2 regions of the Methylosinus sp. LW3 genome follow, and region 1 is predicted to be linked to the other one. Evidence: riboswitches for the same ligand, from Rfam matches in the RefSeq annotation. Region 1 holds a riboswitch; the other holds the start of a gene.

What was found. Region 1 has a riboswitch for fluoride ahead of METLW3_RS29070 (hypothetical protein). Riboswitches for the same ligand answer to the same signal wherever they lie in the genome.
Region 2: another riboswitch for fluoride. It lies ahead of smbP (small metal-binding protein SmbP); the one in region 1 lies ahead of METLW3_RS29070 (hypothetical protein).

Annotation. Positions count from the first base shown of each region.
Region 1 is NZ_AZUO01000001.1:2,107,173-2,111,812, forward strand. It holds gene METLW3_RS0110720 (hypothetical protein) at 1-477, shown strand, start outside; gene chrA (chromate efflux transporter) at 470-1,711, opposite strand; fluoride riboswitch at 1,858-1,920, shown strand; gene METLW3_RS29070 (hypothetical protein) at 2,147-2,428, shown strand; gene METLW3_RS0110735 (hypothetical protein) at 2,562-3,011, shown strand; gene METLW3_RS0110740 (alpha/beta hydrolase) at 3,024-3,989, opposite strand; gene METLW3_RS25450 (TonB-dependent receptor) at 4,085-4,640, opposite strand, start outside.
Region 2 is NZ_AZUO01000001.1:3,713,085-3,717,724, reverse strand. It holds gene queC (7-cyano-7-deazaguanine synthase QueC) at 1-300, shown strand, start outside; gene METLW3_RS0118655 (GNAT family N-acetyltransferase) at 276-776, opposite strand; gene METLW3_RS0118650 (DUF1491 family protein) at 799-1,149, opposite strand; fluoride riboswitch at 1,311-1,372, shown strand; gene smbP (small metal-binding protein SmbP) at 1,671-2,024, shown strand; gene crcB (fluoride efflux transporter CrcB) at 2,088-2,486, shown strand; gene METLW3_RS0118630 (DUF190 domain-containing protein) at 2,489-2,824, shown strand; gene METLW3_RS0118625 (DEAD/DEAH box helicase) at 2,825-4,640, opposite strand, start outside.

The DNA.
Region 1 (4,640 bases):
CGCGGCGCGCCTGTGGCGCTCATCAGCCTGGAAGGTGCGCCAGAGGATGCGCTGGCGCGCTTCCGCCCAGCCTTCGCCCGCGCGACGGAGAGCCGCGACATAGCCGCCGCCGAAGAGCCGGCGGCCGCCTATCGTCTGCGCGGCTATCTCACCGCCTATGTGAGCCCCGAAGGGGCGACGCGCTTCGCCTATGTCTTCGATATTTTCGACCGCAACGGACGACGCGCCCGCCGGCTCACCGACGAGGTGGCCGTGACCGGCGCCGGCGATCCCTGGACGCTGCTCGACGATCGGGCGCTGGCCGCGGTCGCGGCGCGGGGCGCCGATGAGCTCGCCGCCTTTCTCTCCGATACGCCCGAGGCCGTCGCCGCGGCGGCGGGCGCAGAATCGGGCGTGACGATCGCCGCGGCGACACGGGGCGAGCCGGCCTCCGCGCCGAGCGACGCCAAGCCATTGGGCTTCGCCGAGATCAAGTGAGCGATCGGCCGAAGGAGTCGATCGCGACTGCGCCGAGCGCTCCGAAGAGGACGACGAGCCAGGCCGGCGCCCGCCAGAAGACCAGCAGCAGATAGGCCGTCGCCGCGAGGCAGAAATCCGCAGCCGAGAAGACCGCGCTGGTCCAGACCGGCGTGTAGAGCGCGCCCGTGAGAATGCCGACCACGGCCGCATTGACGCCGGCGAGCGCCGAACGCATGGCCGAGCGGCCGCGCACCGCATCCCAGAATGGCAGCACGCCGAGCAGCAGCAGCAAGGACGGCAGATAGATGGCGACGAGGCACAGGATCGCGCCCGCCCAGCCGTTGGGCGGCTCGCGCATCGCCGCGCCGAGAAACGCCGCGAAGGTGAAGAGGGGGCCGGGCACGGCCTGGGCGGCGGCGTAGCCTGCGAGGAAGGCGTCCGAGCCGATCCAGCCCGGCGGCGTCACCGCCTGCTGCAGCAGCGGCAGCACCACATGGCCGCCGCCGAACACCAGAGCGCCGGAACGAAAGAAAGCCGCGAAAATGGCGAGCCAATGCGCGCCGGTGGTAGCGGCGAGAATCGGCGCGCCGATCAGCACGAGGACGAAGAGAGCGAGCGAGGCGAGGCCGGCGCGCCGACCGATGAAGCCGGCGGAGATCGGCGCCGACGCCGGCGCCGATCTCTGTGGGAGCAGCAGCCATCCGATGAGGCCGCCGCCGACAATGGCGCCGATCTGGCCCGCGGCCGAGGGAAGCGCCAGAGTGAGGATCATTGCCGCGAGCGCGATCGTGGCGCGCTCGCGATCCGGGCAGAGGCTCCGCGCCATGCCCCAGACCGCCTGTGCGACGACGGCCACGGCGACAATCGCGAGGCCGTGCAGCCAGGAAAGATGCGCGACATCGCCGAGCTGTGAGACGCCATAGGCGAAAAGGACGAGGGCGACGGCCGAGGGCAAGGTGAAGCCGAGCCAGGCCGAGAAGCCGCCGAGCAGGCCGGCGCGCGACATGCCGAGAATGAAGCCGAGCTGGCTGCTGGCCGGTCCAGGCAGAAATTGGCAGAGCGCGACGAAATCGGCAAAGGCCGTCTCGCTCAGCCATTTGCGGCGCTCGACGAATTCGGCCCGGAAGTAGCCGATATGGGCGATCGGTCCGCCGAAGCTGGTCAGTCCCAGCTGCAAAAAGGCGAGAAGAGCCTCGAGAGCCGGATGCCGCGGAGGTCGGGAGCCGACGATGTCGTCTATGTCGTTGCGCATGAGCGTTTCGCCTTGTCCTCTCGGCGGCTCATACGCTCGCGCGCGGGATCGCGGAAGGCGTCCGCCACGCGCCGCCCGCCTGCGCATTGACGACCCGGCAGGCTTTATGTATCGAATTAGCTACATAAGGTCGCGCGGCGATAGCCGGCGCGCCAGGGGATGGGGTGCCCCCTACAACCGCCGAAGAGGCTGATGACTCCTGCTCAATGCCGATGATCGGAAGATCATCGAACAAGGGCGCTTGCGCGCTCGCAATGCAGGAGGAAGCAGATGAATCAGGATCTCTCGGTTTTCGTCACCCCTTTCGCTCTCGTCATCGGATGAGCGCTGATCGCCGCTGGCGGGCTCTACTTCATCGAGATTCAATTTCTGAAGTCGCGCGTCCAGGCGATCGCCGCGCTCGTCGCGGGCTCCATCGTTCTCGCCGCGCTCGAGGTGGTGCTCGCCGGCAGCAGCGTCTCATTCTTCAAGGCGCAGCAGGTGCAGACTTCCGCCTGCGAGCTCGAGGGCGAGTCCGCGCATCCGGAGGCGCGTCTCGGCGTGGACGTCAATGTCATCCACAAGCACATTCTCGGCTGCATGCAGGAGGCCGGCTATGAATGGGCTCCCGCGCATCGCAATTGCAAGGATGCGCCGGTCGCCACCAATGCCTATTGCTATCTGCCGGCCACCGGCTTCGAGCGCGCGATCACCGCGTTTCAGCTGAGATTCGAATAGCCCGATCGCGGCGGCGAGCCTAAGCTCGCCGCTCGCCCCTGCAGGGCGCTTGCCGGTTGGAGGACATGCTCCATTTGACCTCGAGACTGAGGGGAAGGCGGCGCCCCGTCGGGAACAGACGGGAGATGTGCCGATGAATGAGGATATCGCCGCCTTCGTGGCTCCGCTGACGCTCATGCTCGGCGGCGGATTGCTGGCGCTCGGCGGGCTGTCCTTCATCGGCATCGACTACTTCGACAGCAAGTTCAAGGCGCGCGTCGCCTTCGCCGTCGGCCTCGCCTTCATCGTCGCCACAGAGTTCGTCTTCGTCACCGGCAGCAGCAGCGGACGCTATTTCGCCGGGCTGAAGATAGACGTCACCGATTGCGAGCTCGACAGCGAGAGCAAGCTCCCCCAGGAGCGGCACAAGAACAGCCGCGTGTTGCATGATCATATCGTCGCCTGCATGGAGCGGCTCGGCTATGAGTGGAACGCCGAGCACGAGCACTGCAAGGAGGCGAAAATCGCCACCAACTCCTTCTGCTATCTGCCGACGCGGCCGGTGGCGCGGGCGATCGTGCGCTTTCAGACCGCCTTCGAGTGATCGGAAGAGCGCTCAGGCGCGATCCACCGCCTCGCCAGGGACGAAAGCGTCGAACGCCGCCCAGAACTGCTCGCGCAATTCGTCGCGCTCCATCAGCAATTCGTGACGCGCGCCGGGAACCTCTATGAGGCTCGCGACCGGCAGCCTTTGAGCGAAGCGCTCGATCGCGCGCGAGGAGACGATGCGGTCGCGACCGCAGAGAAACGCCATTACCGGCGTGCGCACGGCGCGGGCGTATTCGGGCGCGCTGAGCTGCTTCATCAGCCGGAAGGCGGCGTTGACCCAGCCGACGGTCGGATCGCCGATGGCGAGATGCGGCGCGGCGCGCACCACATTGGCGTTGCGGGAAAAGCGCGCGGGATCGGAGGTCAGCCGATTGCCCTCGAAGGGCAGCTCCTCCAGCGATTTCGGTCCGCCGCCCGGCACATACATGGCGCCGAGGCCGAACATATCGAGCGTGTCGGCGATGGCGCGCGCGCCGATCGGAAAGCGTAGTCCCTCGAAGTCGACCATCGGCGCGGCGACGATGACGCGATCGAAAGGCGAGCGCGCCGAATGGACGCGATCGAGCAAAATGGCGCCGCCCATGGAATGCGCCAGCGCATGCCAGGGGGAGGGGCATTCGAGCGCCAGAACATCGGTGATGAAAGCGTCGAGATCGCGCTGATAGAGCGCGAAATCATCGACATGGCCCTTGCGCGGATCGGAAAGATCGCGCTCCGAGCCGCCCTGTCCGCGCCAATCCAGCGTCACCACATGGAGGTCGCGGGCGAGCAGATCATTGATCGTCTCGAAATATTTCTCGATGAACTCGGCCCGGCCCTGAAACAGCGCCACTGTGCCGATCGCCCCACGCGGCGGCGCGAAGCTCGCCGCGCGCAAGCTGCGTCCATCCGCCGTGCGAATGGCGAAGACCTTCGCATTGGGCGGTACGGGATTGTCGGGCGTACCGATGAGCTGCGATTCGGTGAGCGGCATGTCGGGCGATCCTGCTGCGGCCGGAACGAAAGGCGCTGCCTGCGCCTCTCGCCCCGTCTATCGCATGTCTCGCCGGACCGCGCAAAAGGCGAAGCTCAGAACTTCATCGTCAGTCCCGCGTAATAGGAGCGGCCTTGTCCCGGCACGGCGCCGAAGACGCTCGTCTTCTTGTAATTCGTGTAATCGAAGCCGCCGAGCGGCGAATAATAGCGAACGTCGGCGACATTGGTGATGCCGAGATCGATGCGGAACGCGTCCCATTCATAGGCGGTGCGCAGATTGACGAGTCCGTAGGAGGGCGTCTTCAATTCATTGCGCGCCGTGCTCACATGCGTCTTGCTGTCGACCAGCTGCAGCTCGACGGCGCTGCTCCAGCCTCCGAGCTTGTGCTCGAGAGCGAAGCGCGCATTGAGCGGCATGATGTGATAGAGCCCGTCGCCGCGATCGAGATTTTCGCCATAGACATAGCCGATGACGCCCGAGAGCGTGAAGCTGCCGACATCGGGCGCCTCATAGAGCTTGCCGCGGCCGGAGAGATCGAAGCCATAGAGCTCCGCCTTGTGATTGCGGAACTGCAGAATGGGGAACCAGCGCCCATTCTTGTCGGTGAAGCCGCCGATGCGATCCGCGTCGATGAAATTTTCGACATAG
Region 2 (4,640 bases), 1.6 Mb from region 1:
TGCCGCGACGCGACGATCCGCGCGGTGGAGACAGCGCTGACTTTGGGCATGGACCGGAAGCTCGCAATCCTCACGCCGCTGATGTGGATCGACAAGGCCGCGACCTGGAAGCTCGCCGAGGATCTGGGCGGCGAGCCGCTGGTGCGGCTCATCGTCGAGGAGAGCCACACCTGCTATCTGGGCGAGCGCGGCAAGCGTTTCGACTGGGGCCATGGCTGCGGCGAATGTCCCGCCTGCCGCCTGCGCGCCGCCGGCTGGGAGAAATATCGCGCGGCTCAGCCTTCCGGCGCGCCGAGCTGACGAAACATCACCAAGGCGTCGACCAAGCCCAGCGTCGGATGCTGGAAGGCGCGCGGCTGCCGGCCGACGATCTCGAAATCGAAAGAGCGCCATAGGCGGATGGCGCGGATGTTCGTCTCGACGACGAAGTTGAACTGCATGCCGCGAAAGCCGCGCTCGCGCGCATGATCCAGCGAATGCGCGCACATTGCGCGGGCGACGCCGCGACCGGCCGCTTCGGCGCTGGTCATATAGCCGCAATTGCAGATATGGGCTCCGCCGCCGGCCTGATTGGCGCGCAGGTAATAGGAGCCGATGATCCTCCCCTCGTCGTCTTCCGCGACGAAGGTCTCGCGATCCGCGCCCAGCCAATAGGCGAGGGCGTCGGCCTCGCTCATGTCGCGATCGAGCGCATAGGTCTCGCCGGCGCGGATGGTCGGGCCGATGACGCGCCAGATCGCCGGCGCGTCGCTGTTTCGAGCGGGGCGAATGCGCATGGGTCGTCCTCGATCGAGCGGCTCAGGCCGTTCGAGCCGCGATATCGACGAAGCTCTTGCCCTCGCGATCCTCGATCTCGACTAGCCATAAATCCGGATCGAAGGCGATCTCCTTGCGGGCGCGCTCCTCGGCCTCCAGCGGCGTCACCCATTCATCCGCGTGCAGACGCGCGAAAAGGCGATCGACGCCTTCCGGCAAATCCACGCTCTGCGGCGCCGGCCCGAGCAGCGCCGCGCGTCCATCCAGGCGGTCGATCTTCACGAAGATCGCGCCCGCTTCCTCGGAGCCGCGGCGGCGCAGCATGGCGACGGAGCCGGCCGTCTCGGCGCGGCGGATGAGGGCGGAGACGAAAAAGTCGGATCGGAGACGCATGAATTCTTTTCAGCCATGAGAACCCGTCCGCGCAAGCGCTTTCGACATTGCCGCCGGCGGCGGCGCTTCGATCGACGAGCGCGAGAACGGCTCGGCTTCAGCCCGTTCTTGACGCTGTCTCATCGCTCAGATACCAATTTCGCCAAGGCCGCCGCTCGCGCGTGCGGCCGGGGGATGGGGTCCCCCTTCAACCGCCGCAAAGGCTGATGACTCCTGCTGATGTCCGATGATCGACCGATCGTCGGAGAGAGCGATCTATTCGCTCGGCAGGAGTCCGTCATGAGTCCGATCGCCGCGGTTTTTCCGTTTCGTAAAGTCCGATCCGTCGAATGCGCGCGCATCGTCGCCGCGCTTTCGATCGAGCTTCGTCGCGCAGAGGCGCGCGCCCTCGGCCGGGCGGTCACGGCCAATCCAATGAGATTCGAATGACCGCGTTCACCGGCTGCGCCGCGTCGGCGCGGCCGGCGACGAAAAATCGAATCCGAAACGTCGACCGCAACGGTCGAAATGAGGAGAGTGAAATGAAAATTCGCAAATTCGGGCTCGCCGCCAGCCTCGGCCTCGCGGCGCTCATCGGGCCGACGCTCGCTCGCGCCGACGACCGGCTGGACCAGGCGATCTATCACGTCAATGAAGCGATCACCCAGGGCGGCAAGCTGCATGACGCCGGCCTGCTCTCCTATCACGCCGATCTCGCGCTCGAGAAAGCCGAGGGCCTTCAGAAGTTCAAGCCCAATCCGCACATGGCCGAGGCGATCGTCCATATAAAGGCGGCGATAGAGGAGGGGCAGGCGAATCACACCGAAGCCGCGACCAAGCAGGCGAAGGAAGCGCTCTCGCATCTCGAGGAAGCGAGCAAAGAGACCGCCCAATAAAGCTCTGCGACGCGCGAGGCCGCGATCGGCCTCGCGCGAAGCTCCCACCGGCAAAGGCTCGAGATGATCTATGTTCTCATCATGATCGGCAGCGCGATCGGCGGCGTCGCGCGCTATTGGCTCTCGGGAGTCGTCTCCCGCTGCTTCGGCGAGGCCTTTCCCTGGGGCACGCTGATCGTGAATGTCTCCGGCTGTTTCGCGATCGGCTTTTTCGCGACGCTCACGTCGCCGGGGGACGGCCGTCTCTTCGTCGATACGCAGACGCGCCAATTCGTGATGATCGGCCTATGCGGGGGCTATACGACCTTCTCCTCCTTCGGCCTGCAGACGCTCAATCTGGCGCGCGGCGGCGAGGCCTTCGCTGCGCTCGCCAATATCGGCCTGTCGTTCGGGCTCTGTCTTTTCGCCGTCTGGCTCGGACATCTCGCCGCCGCTCATCTCAACGCGCTGAAAGGAGCCTGACGATGCAATTGCCTCGAGACGCGACTCTGCTGCGCATCTTCATTGGCGAGGACGAGAAATTCGAAGGGCGACCGCTGCATGAGGCGATCGTGCGGACGGCGCGCGCGCTGCACCTCGCCGGCGCCACCGTGCTGCGCGGCCCTGTAGGATTCGGCCATAACAGCCGGCTGCGCACGACGAAGATATTGAGCCTCTCGGAAGATCTCCCCATTGTCATAGAGATCGTCGACGAAGAGGACAAGATCGACGCCTTTCTGCCGACGCTCGACTCGATGATGAGCGGCGGGCTGGTCACGCTCGAGAAAGTGCGCGTGATGCGCTATGGCGAGAAGACGTGATCACGCCAGATCGGCGAGCTGCCCCCGCGCCGCCGAGCGGATGAGGCGCTTCTCCGCCTCCCATCGCGTCGCCTCATCGACGCTCGTCAGAAATTCGATCTTGCCGCCCGCGAGCGCGGCGATCGGCAATCCGTCGCGAAACAGCAGGCGATTGCCGGTGAGCGCGGCGAGCTTGCCGCCCGGGGTCAGCACGCCGATGAGATTGAGCGGATCGGCCGCCGACAGCGACACATATTGCCCGTCGGCCGGCCGGCGGCGAATCTCGCGCAGCAGGCCGACGGCGTCCGGCAGCGCATATTGCTCGCCGGAAAAGCCGGCGACGAAACGCCCGCCGCGAATTTCGCCGCGCGCCTCGAGCCGTCGATAGACGCGCAAGAGATCGCGCCAGGGCGGCAGCCAGCCGCCTTCGCGCGCCAAAAGGCGCCAGAAGACGACGCCATAACGGCGCAGCAGCGCCTGCGCGATGTGCTCCACGCAAGCATGACGCGCTTGCGAGCCCGGCGGCGCATAGGCGCGGCGAATGAGCGACCAGCGCCCGGCGCTCTCCATGCCGAAGGAAAGCACTTTGCCGCGCCGCCGCGCGCCGTCGAAAGGCTTGCGCTTCTCGGAAGGCACGAGCAGCGCGCGCAGCCCGCCGAAACTGTCCGAGGTGACGAGGCCGAGCGCCGCCAGCTCGCCCAGCGCCGTCTCCAGCTCGGAGCGCAACAGGCGCGAGGCGTCGACCAGCTCCTCGAAGAACAGCGCCCCCTCGGCGCGCAGCGTTTCGAGCGCCAATTGAGCGCGGCCGCTCAGCGCCGGCGGCTCGGTGGGGGTGGCGATCGAGGTCCAATCGCCGAGCCGTCGCCGCTCCAAAAGGGCGACCGGCGAGCTTTTGATCGGCGAGACCGCGCGGGCGCCTTTGGTGGCGGCAGGCGGCGTCAGCCGCGCCCAGGCGATGCGGCCGGAGAGGCAGAGCGAATCGAGATATCCGGTCTCGTAATCGGAGAGGCGGGCCGGGAGAATTTCCGTCTCCCACGCGCCCGCCGGCGCTTCATATCCCTCGAGCCCGGAGAGTGCGGCAGGCAGCGCCTCCGGCCCCTTCAGCCGAGCGTCCTCGGCGACATGCTGCCAATCGAAGAGGAAGCGCAGGAAGTCGCGCGCCGCCACCGGCTCGATCTCCGCGCGCAGACGCTTGATCGTGTAATGGTGGATGCGCGCCAGCAGGCGGCGGTCGCACCATTGCTCGTCATTGGCGCCGGGCAGGAAACGCCCGCGCATGATCGTGCCTTCCACCTCCAGCGCGACGAGCGCCGTCGCGAGGCTCGTGGGCTCGAGGCCGAGCGCCGCGGCGAGCCCCGTTTGCGTGACCGGACCCAGCCCCTCGAGCCGACCGCGCAAAATCTCGATCAGCGCCTGCTCGGCCGACCATAGCGCCGGCGCCTCGCTCTCGGGCGGCGAAATCTTCGGCGCCAGCCGCGCCTTGGGCCAGAGGGCGTGAAATTGCGTCAGCCGCTCGGCCGCGACCCAGAACGCCGCCTGCCCGGTCTCGAAACGCGTCGCGCGCTTTTGGCGGGCCAGCGCCTCGAGCCAGCCCGCCCAATCCGGCGCGGCGGCGACCTCCGCCTCTGTGAGGCAACCGATCCACAGCAGCGCGTCATGCAGCTCCTCCGGGTCGATGGGCTCGGGCCAGGCCTCGCTCTTCACGCGCTCGATCGCCTCCTCGTCCAGCCGGCCGAGATCGGAGGCGCTCTGCGGGTCCTGCCAGCGTCGCGCCATCACCGCCTGCGCGCGGCGCTCCTCGAGCGGGGCGTCGTCGAGGAAAGCGTAAGGCCGCGCC